3 regions of the Paenibacillus sp. JZ16 genome follow, and region 3 is predicted to be linked to each of the others. Evidence: riboswitches for the same ligand, from Rfam matches in the RefSeq annotation. Region 3 holds a riboswitch; each other region holds the start of a gene.
What was found. A riboswitch is a leader RNA that binds a small molecule or an ion and turns the genes downstream of it on or off. The one in region 3 is predicted to bind ZMP and ZTP.
Positions count from the first base shown of each region.

Region 1: linked by a shared signal. The riboswitch ahead of rpiB (ribose 5-phosphate isomerase B) and the one ahead of purT (phosphoribosylglycinamide formyltransferase 2) in region 3 are both predicted to bind ZMP and ZTP.
Region 2: linked by a shared signal. The riboswitch ahead of BJP58_RS06980 (bifunctional 5,10-methylenetetrahydrofolate dehydrogenase/5,10-methenyltetrahydrofolate cyclohydrolase) and the one ahead of purT (phosphoribosylglycinamide formyltransferase 2) in region 3 are both predicted to bind ZMP and ZTP.

Region 1 covers NZ_CP017659.1:3,838,396-3,841,668, forward strand. The annotation lists gene glyA (serine hydroxymethyltransferase) at 1-843, opposite strand, end outside; gene BJP58_RS17555 (TIGR01440 family protein) at 934-1,518, opposite strand; gene rpiB (ribose 5-phosphate isomerase B) at 1,600-2,064, opposite strand; ZMP/ZTP riboswitch at 2,179-2,260, opposite strand; gene BJP58_RS17565 (low molecular weight protein arginine phosphatase) at 2,352-2,939, opposite strand; gene BJP58_RS17570 (manganese efflux pump MntP) at 2,993-3,273, opposite strand, start outside.
Region 2 covers NZ_CP017659.1:1,584,772-1,588,044, reverse strand. The annotation lists gene BJP58_RS06990 (TIGR03943 family putative permease subunit) at 1-346, opposite strand, end outside; gene BJP58_RS06985 (permease) at 444-1,454, opposite strand; ZMP/ZTP riboswitch at 1,613-1,692, shown strand; gene BJP58_RS06980 (bifunctional 5,10-methylenetetrahydrofolate dehydrogenase/5,10-methenyltetrahydrofolate cyclohydrolase) at 1,757-2,605, shown strand; gene BJP58_RS06975 (LacI family DNA-binding transcriptional regulator) at 2,902-3,273, shown strand, end outside.
Region 3 covers NZ_CP017659.1:1,406,354-1,409,626, forward strand. The annotation lists gene BJP58_RS06130 (MATE family efflux transporter) at 1-233, opposite strand, end outside; gene purT (phosphoribosylglycinamide formyltransferase 2) at 555-1,715, opposite strand; ZMP/ZTP riboswitch at 1,800-1,880, opposite strand; gene BJP58_RS06140 (PAS domain-containing sensor histidine kinase) at 2,134-3,273, shown strand, end outside.

The DNA of each region.
Region 1 (3,273 bases), 2.4 Mb from region 3:
CGTCTTGAAAGACGGATCCAAGGCTTCGCCAAGCGCAACGGCTTTGGAAGCAATCACATGCATGAGCGGGCCGCCTTGGGAGCCGGGGAATACCGCTTTATCGATCGCTTGCGCCCAAGCCTTTTTGCACAGAATCATACCGCCGCGAGGTCCGCGAAGCGTCTTATGCGTCGTGGTCGTTACAAAATGGGCATGCGGAACCGGATTCGGATGAAGACCTGCCGCAACGAGTCCTGCAATATGAGCCATATCGACCATGAACAACGCGCCTACGTCATTGGCGATGGCAGCCAGCTTTTCAAAATCAATAATGCGAGGATAGGCACTTGCACCCGCCACGATCAGACGAGGGCGATGCTTGAATGCCGCTTTGCGGACTTCGTCGTAATCGATAAGGAACGTGTCTTCTTGCACGCCGTAGGCAACGAAATTGTACAGAAGGCCGGAAGCGTTAACCGGGCTTCCGTGAGTCAAATGGCCGCCATGGGCCAGGTTCATGCCGAGCACGGTATCTCCAGGCTTCAAGGCCGCCAAATATACCGCCATGTTCGCTTGGGCACCGGAGTGCGGCTGAACGTTGGCATGCTCGGCTCCGAACAATTCTTTGGCGCGGTCACGGGCGATATCTTCCACGATATCCACACGCTCACAGCCACCGTAATAGCGTTTGCCAGGGTAGCCTTCCGCATATTTATTCGTCAGCACCGTCCCCATTGCTTCCATAACCGCTTCGCTGACAATATTCTCAGAAGCAATCAGCTCAATGTTGCTGCGTTGACGCTTCAGCTCCAAATCCATCGCTTCCAATACAGCCGGGTCACTCTTCCGCAAATGTTCCATCATGTTCATATCCTCCCATAATCCATCGTTATTTTTTCTTGCAAACTTAAAACTACAAGTTGTCATCATTGAAAAAGCGAGTTCTCATTCGAATCAATCGCACAGCGTGGAATCATCCCTCTGCTCGAGTCGGTACACCGCACGTTCTCCGCCGATCAGCTTGGGGCGGGTATAAGCCGCAGTTACGCGCGCCTCCCCGATATAACGCTCGGTCGGCCGGAATGGAACCGCCACTCTCCGCAAATGCATGCCGATCAGCGTCTCGCCGATATCGACACCCGCATGGGCTTCAATCGATTCCGCAAGGCAGGGCTCCTTCATGCTGCGGTAAACTGCAGAAGCCATCGACCCGCCCGCACCCGGAATGGGAACTGCCGCCACTTCCGTCAAGCCCAGCCGCTCGAGCAGCTCGCGTTCCATGACAAGCGCACGGTTCAGATGCTCACAGCATTGATAGGCCACCGCGAAACCGAATTCCGCTTGAACCGCGGCAATGCCCTGGAGAAGCTGCTGCGCCGTTTCAAGAGCGCCGCCCGTACCGATTCGGCGTCCAACCACTTCACTGGTGCTGGCTCCGATGACCAGCACTTTACCCGGGCCTAAATCGGCCGCTTCGGCCAGTTCGCGGACAATACGCGCTGTCTGTTCGTTCAAGGAAACCTTGGAGATATCCGTCATGTCACAGTCCTCCCGATGATTTTTTCACAGAAGATGCTTCAATCCCATATCACGATAGCCGCAGCTGCATTACGCGTTCACTTATCGCGATTCATTCTTCAGGTAACGCTCCTCGATGGCCTTGATCTTGTTCACGCGGCCGACATGGCGCTCGCCATGACTGAAATCCGTCGTCAGCCATGCGCTGACGATTTCGGCAGCAAGTCCGGGACCGACGACACGCTCACCCAGCGCAATCACGTTGCTGTCGTTATGCTCGCGCGTCGCTTTAGCTGAGAACACATCATGTGTCAGCGCGCAGCGAATGCCCGGCACCTTGTTGGCCGCAATGCTCATGCCGATCCCCGTACCGCAGATCAGAATGCCGCGGTCCGCTTCACCCGAGACGACCTTCTCGCACACCGGAAGGGCATAATCGGGATAATCCACGGAGTCGGAACAGCCGCAGCCCAGATCCTCTACCTCGTGTCCAAGACCCCGAATGACTCCCACGATTTCCTCTTTCAGACGAATGCCGGCATGATCCGTACCCAATGCAATTTTCATCTATGAAAAACCCCCTCGTATGTTCGCTTTTGCGTTTTAGCTTGTTTCATTATAACCCAAATCGGGCGCAAAAGACGAAAAAAGAGCAGTCGGCGCACGTATTGTGCTCCAAATGCTCTTTGCCCAGGCGACCGGCCGTATATTCCGATGCTCCATCGTGGTTTCATCCACTTCGTCGCCAGTTACACCGGATCATTTGTTTTTCACCTTCATCTTAAAGCAATACCATGCGAAAGGCAAGTGGCTTTTTAGCCCAATGGCAGGCTTTATATCTCTAAAAGCTAGACTTAGTTATGCCGATCCGCTTCCAGCTTGTCCAAAAGACGGAACAACGCCGTCCGTATCTCTGCGGCCGTGGCTTCATATTCCTCCCGCGAGCCTCCGAAAGGATCGGAGATATCGAAGCTCGGGATGCGCTGACGCAGCTCGATCAGACGCTCCCGGTCACGGTCGCTGACATCGTGGCCCAGAGATCTGGCCAGCTCAAGCGCTGCATACAGACTATCCTGCTCCCGCAGATCGTCCAGCACCCGGCGGTCATCCTCAACAAACTCTTTCAGCGTGTGCATCTTGTCTGCGGCGTGCGGGAACTGCCTTATAGCATACTGCTTATGCGACTGGGTCAGCGTCAGAATCAGATCCGCCCATTCCACCAGGTTCGCGGTCAACGGCTTGGACACCAAGCGTTCCTGGATATCCTGGTCTCGCAGGATGGATTCCGCATGATGGGACACCGGCATTCCGTCCACGGCCGAGACGCCGGCGGACTTCGTTTCCAGCGGAATGCCCCGTTGTTTGGCAAGCTTTCTCAGCATGCCTTCCGCCATTGGACTGCGGCAGGTATTTCCCGTGCAGACAAACAGTATATTTTTCACGGTCCGTTCCTCCCGTTCGTAGGTTCTTTGGGGCTATTGTAACAAATATTGCGTCAAAAAATAAACATGGTGCCAAAGATAACCAAAATCAGTCCGCCCAGCATTTCACCGTACTCCCCCAGCTTATTGCTTACCTGACGGCCAAGCAGCAAACCGAGAATGGACAGCAAACCGCCCACGACCCCGAAGGAAATTACGATTAACAGCACATCATCCACAAACATTCCGAGCGAAACGCCTACCGAGAAGGAGTCGATGCTGACGCTAAGCGAAAACAGCAGCATGCCTAAAAATGCGGTAGGATGTATTCGCTGCCCTTCTCCGCCCCGCAGGG
Region 2 (3,273 bases), 180 kb from region 3:
TTTTGGCTGCCATATCGCTGCCCAGGGCTTGGTCCGGCAGGAGCAGGCCAAACAGCAGCGGCACCGTGAATAACCCGTATACCGTTACGTTTTTGACAAGGCCGGCAGGCAGGGGATGCTCGCAATCACATACCTCTCCGGAATCGCCCGCAAGGGAATGCCACATCATCCCGAATGCAATGAACAACAACGGAACCGGGCAGAGAAGCAGCAGGGTCTGCATATGAGGCGCTAGGTAATATTCGAGCGCATCTGAAGCATTCAGATGCATGATATAAGCGGCGAGAGCCGCAACAAGCAGCGACCGGAGCGTATAGTGAATCCGTATCCTCAAACTGGACTTCATCCTCCCAATCACCTCCAATCTCAAGCGGATACCTGATGATCCTAAACGGTCCCGGTAATCTCGTTTGGTTTTTCGTCAATCTTTCATCCTTAGGCAGCTATCCACCCAAAAGAGCGTTGACGGCTACAGAGCCGATAAAGACAAGGGTCATTACCAGCAGGCTTAAACCGATCACGAATTTAGTCTTGAAGGTAGTCGACAGCATGAGCAAGCTTTTGAAATCCAGCATCGGGCCGAGCACGAGGAAGGATACGAGCGGACCTACGGTAAAGGTGTGCGTGAACGCCGATGCTACAAAGGCATCCGAAGTCGAGCAGAGGGACAGGATGAAAGCAAACCCCATCATGAACAGGTAAGAAGCGGTGGGACCGTTCCCCAATGCCAGCAGCTCTTCTCTAGGAATGAAGGATTGGATGCAGGCTGTCAGGAATGCGCCAAGAACCAGGTATTTGCCCATTTCGATCAATTCGTCTCCGGCGTGGACAAACAGGCTTCTCCAGGTTTTGGGATGCTCGTGCAGCTTGCGTTCACCAACGGCGGAATCTTGTTCGGAAAACTCTTGTAAGGAACGCTTGAGCGGGTTGTTTCTTGAAAAAACATAGACAAGCAAACCTACCGTTATCGCGACTGTAAAAGCCAGTCCCATCCGGCCGATCGTCACTTCGGGATGCGAACGGAAGGCCATGAACGTCGCAGCGAACACAATGGGGTTCAGGATAGGTCCGCTGAGAATAAAGGTTACAGCGATGTAGGCAGGCATCCCCTTAAGCATCAGCCTTCGGACGACCGGGATCATCCCGCATTCACAGATGGGAAACACGATCCCCAGCATGGAAGCGAACAGGACGCCGATGACCGGGTTTTTGGGCGTGATCCGACGCACCCACTGTTCTTTAACGAACAGCTGAAGAAGGGACGACAGCAGCACTCCAAGCAGCACAAAAGGAAGCGCCTCAAGGAAAATGCCCGTAAAAACCGTTTTTACCTGCTGTATGTCACGGCTTGATATTAGACTTGAATCGTTCTGCAGCCATATCGTCAAGACCGGTATCACGAAGACAAGCGGAATCATGAAGGGCAGCATTTTGAAGATTACCGGATATTTCATTCAAGGCCTCCTGGAGCGAATTGTTCTTAGGACATTCTATGCTTGTACCATCGGCAACATACTCGATTCTTGCAAATTAATCAAAAAGATTACGATTTAATAGGTGAACTTCATGACCGGTAGCGCGAAGTCCAAAGTCGTGGTATATTTAAAAAAAGTTATCTGTGTGTTACTGGCGTAGCTTGGGGTACCAAGAGGGAGCACATAGGATCATATGCCGTACGCCTGGGCAAGAGGTAAGGAGACGATTAGTCGCCTTGCCTCTTTATGTTTTTAATACAATGGCGAAGGAGCGGATTAGCATGAGTAAGGAACCCGTAATTTTGGATGGAAAAAAGGTATCCGATGATATTAAGGCAAAGCTGGCGGTGAAGGTACAGGAATTGAAGCAGCACGGAATAACGCCTTGTCTGGCAACGATTCTGGTTGGCGATGATCCTGCTTCGGCGACCTATGTACGGATGAAGGGAAATGCTTGCGAGCGGCTTGGCATCATATCCAAGAAAGTGGTGCTGGAGACCTCGACCTCGACTGAGGAGCTGATCGCCGCGATACAAGAGCTGAACGAGGATCCGAATGTCCACGGTATTCTGCTGCAGCATCCGGTGCCGCATCATATCGATGAACGGGCGGCTTTTGATGCCATAGCCATTGAAAAAGACGTGGATGGAGTAACCACGCTCGGTTTCTCGCAAAATGCGTTTGGTTTTGCCGATTATCCGTCTTGTACGCCTGCCGCGATTATTGCGATTATGGATTATTATGATCTGCCGATCGAAGGGAAGCATGCCGTGGTGGTCGGACGCAGTCCGATTCTGGGTAAGCCGGTATCGATGATGCTGCTCAATCGCAATGCTACCGTTACGATCTGCCACTCGAGAACGAGGAACCTCGGGGAGCTTGTGTCCCAGGCGGATATCGTGGTTGCGGCCGTAGGCAAACCTAATTTCATTCAAGGGAGCTGGATTAAGCCGGGTGCCGTTGTATTGGATGCCGGCTACAATAAAGGGAATATCGGCGACTGCGATTATGAAGCCTGCGCGAAGGTGGCATCTGCGATTACACCGGTACCGGCAGGTGTCGGCCCCGTTACGATTGCTACATTGCTGAAGCATACCGTCGAATCGGCCGAGCGAACCGTGCAAGACTAAAGGAAAGCCACAGACCATTTGTATATGAATTAAGATGCGCCCATGAATAAATCCCCTTCGAATCGGTTCATTCCTAGTAAGAGTCTGGAGCTTGGAAAAGATATGGCTCCTGCCATAATAGGCTTGGAGTCTCCATTTCACGGATGCCTGGACGTCATGGTATAGTTAGGAAAAAGCGAAAACGAAGGGGAGAGATTCATGCACAAACGAAACATGATCCATTGTGCTGCCCAACTAGGAGCTGTGGAGGACCATCTGTTCGTTGCAGCGCCGCAAGCGGCTCCCGGGAGCACCGAATGAAGAACACGATTGCAGATATTGCCAAAAAAGCCGGGGTTGCCAAAAGCACGGTCTCCCGTTTCTTGAACGGAGGTTCCGTCAGCAATGCAACACGCCAAAAAATTGAGCTGGTCATTCAGGAAACCGGTTATATTCCGAATTCGTTTGCACAGAGCTTGAAAGCGAAGAAAACCAGCATGATCGGCACCATTGTACCGCGTCTGGATTCATTCTCAGCATCGCAGACCGTTGCCGGCATGGATGAAGAATTAAGGAAACACGGTTATCAGCTTCTTATTATCAATGCAAGCCAGGACTTATCCAGGGAGATTGAAGCGCTGTATGATCTCGCCAGGCAAAAAATATCTGGCATTATTTTATTTGCGACT
Region 3 (3,273 bases):
CGCTGCGCCGTTATGATGGATAAACCTGCCGTCAAGCCTTGGGCAAAGCCAATGACAAAAAACAAAATACTGCCGGTCGAGCCAACGGCCGCAAGTGCGTTCACACCAATGGTGCGCCCAACGATCAGGGTATCCGCCATATTATAAAATTGTTGAAAAATATTTCCGATTAAAAGCGGGATCGTAAACATGATGATCAGCTTGATCGGACTTCCTTGCGTCATGTCTCTCATGTAGATTCTCCTATGCCGTCACTAAACGTTCCTCTATATATTTATTAGATAATATAACGCTATAAAGCCTATAGAGCAGCGCCTTGAAAACATTATAATGGGTGAGGGTCGTTTGTATTCTTGTGTATCTTATCATGAAAGAACATAAATTTCTGCATATTTATCATCAAAACGACTAACAAAACTAAGTCACTATGGTCAGAACGGTTCATACCGGATTTTGATCCGCGAAATCATTTCAATGAAAAAAAGATCAACCGGTAAATCGGTTGACCTTTTTTCAGAAGATTATGGATGCACCACCCTAAGAATCGGTAATGATTAGGCTTCCTCAATAGCAAGCTCATCCAAAGCCTGCTTCGCACGCGAACGCGCTTCCTCTAATGTGCCGGCGGTTGACAACGCAACTGCGACCCGTCTTCCAACCTTGGTCACCGGTTTCCCAAAAATGCGCAGCTGCGTATTCGGAACAGCCAGTGCTTGCTCGGCACCGGTAATTGTGTAGTCCTCCAGCTCTCGCGCAGCTTTCAGCGGACGACTGGCTCCCGGCGTTATCAATTCGATCTCCGGGATTGGAAAACCAAGAATGGCACGGACGTGAAGCGCGAATTCAGATAAATTTTGCGTCACCAGCGTAACCAAGCCGGTATCATGCGGTCGCGGAGACACCTCGCTAAAATACACTTTATCCGCAGCAAGGAACAATTCAACACCAAACAATCCATATCCGCCAAGCTCGTCGGTAATCGTCCTTGCAATATATTTAGCTTCCTCCATTTGCTCATCGGACATGTTGTGCGGCTGCCAGGATTCGATATAGTCCCCGCTCTCCTGAATATGACCGATTGGCGCACAGAAGCTTGTTCCATTGACGGAGCGAACGGTCAAAAGCGTGATCTCTGACTGGAACGTAATGAATTCCTCAATGATCACTCTGCCGTTCTGCACGCGGCCGCCTTCCATCGCCATGTTCCAGCAGGACTCGATATCCCCTTCGCAGCGGCATACACTCTGGCCTTTGCCTGAGGAACTCATCAGCGGTTTTATCACGCACGGAAAGCCCATATCCAGGACAGCCTGTTTAAATTCCTCATAAGTATCGGCAAATCGATAGCCTGCAGTAGGCAGTCCCAACTCCTCGGAAGCCAACCGGCGAATCCCTTCACGATCCATCGTAAGCTTCGCAGCTCTGGCAGTAGGAATAACCCGGTACCCCTCTTCCTCCAGTCTAACCAGCTCCGAAGTAGCGAGCGCCTCGATTTCGGGTACGATCAGGTCCGGCTTCTCCAGCTCGATGATTGCGCGTAATTTCTCCCCATCCAGCATATCGAGGACATGGCTGTGATCGGCAACATGCATGGCAGGAGCGTCAGCATAACGATCGACCGCTACGGTTTCAACACCCAGTCTCTGGGCCTCAATCACGACTTCTTTTCCGAGTTCTCCCGAACCTAGCAGCAGTATTTTCTTCGTTTTTAACATCGTTGTTTTATCCCCTTTTCGTAGTTTCAGAGACTTATAAAAAAAGCAGAAAATAATAAAGAGGTAAGGGAAATAAGCTTCCCTTACCTCTGCCCAGGCGTACGGCCGTCGTCATCTATGTGCTCCCTCATGGTCCCCCATGCTACGCCAGTTACACATAAACCTATACATTGTTATTTAAATCATACTTAATCTTCCCGTTAATTGCAATATCACCGTAAGGCGACATTAGGATTTAGACTTCAGCATATCGATGGCATCCTTCAGCGATTGCGAAAGCCACTTCTTAGGGTGGATTTATCGCCAAAACGAGAAATTTCGTTATTGATCTATCGCTTTAAAGGATTGATGAATGATAGGGTCCAACATATAATATGGATAAATTCATTCCTGTCAGATATTTGAAAGGAGACTTGCTGTGCTGCCCTATTCCAACCCCAATCATGATTTTGCCTTTGAACAAGCCGTAATCGGAATGGCAATGATATCGCTTGATGGTTCGATTCTTAAGGTCAATTCGGCACTAAGTGATCTATTGGGATATTCACAGCAGGAGTTAACTGCCGGGGCGCCACAAGAAGATAGCAGCATCCGCGCCTTATTGAATCAAGTGGTTTGGAACGCAAGAGCCGCTCAAAATCAGCAGCAATCCATAACCCAGTTTGAATATGTTTACCATCATCCATCCGATCGTGAAGTATACCTCAGTGTACGTATCAGCGTTAAGGAGGAGCTGGCGCAGAATTTCCGTGGCTGCTTGGTACAGTTTGAAGATCGAACCTTGCTGAGACAACTTATGAAGCAGCTGGAGCTGAAGGAACAGAAGCTAAACGAGAAGGAAAATTCGTTTTTGCAGCTGTTGGAAGGACTCCCCTTATCCGTACTCATAACAAAAAAAGGCATTGTCCACTATGTTAATCCTGCCGCGCTCAGACTTGTTAATGCTGCGCATCCCCGTGACGTCCTCGGGATTTCAACCGACGTGGTAGTCGACGCATCGCACCATAACAAACTGATGAAACGCAGGGCAAAATATGCCGAGAGTGAAGAGATCGGAAGCGTCGATTATCGGATACGCTGTCTGGACGGGCAGGAGAAAATGGTCACGGGATTCACGTTGATCATAAATTATGAAGGCGAGAAAGCGGCCGTCGGGATCTTTAAAGACATCACAGAGCAGCAGATGGAAGAAGATCGCGTGATGCAATCCGAGAAGCTGACCACCGCCGGCCAGTTGGCCGCCGGCATTGCCCATGAAATTCGGAATCCCTTAACTTCGATTAACGGATTCGTAAAATTGCTGCGATCTGCGGAACGAAGCAACGAGCTCTATTTTGAAATCATTGAATCGGAGCTCAAACGCATCGAACTCATTGTCAATGAACTCCTGGTGCTCTCGAAACCGCAGAGCGTTCATGTCAGCGGACCCATCGACGTGTTTGCCATTATGGAACAGATCATTACCCTTATGAAGGTTCAAGCAGCCCTCAAAAATATCGAGATCATCCCTCATTATCCGATGGCACCGGTCTTCGTTCAGGGTGAAGTAAACCAGCTC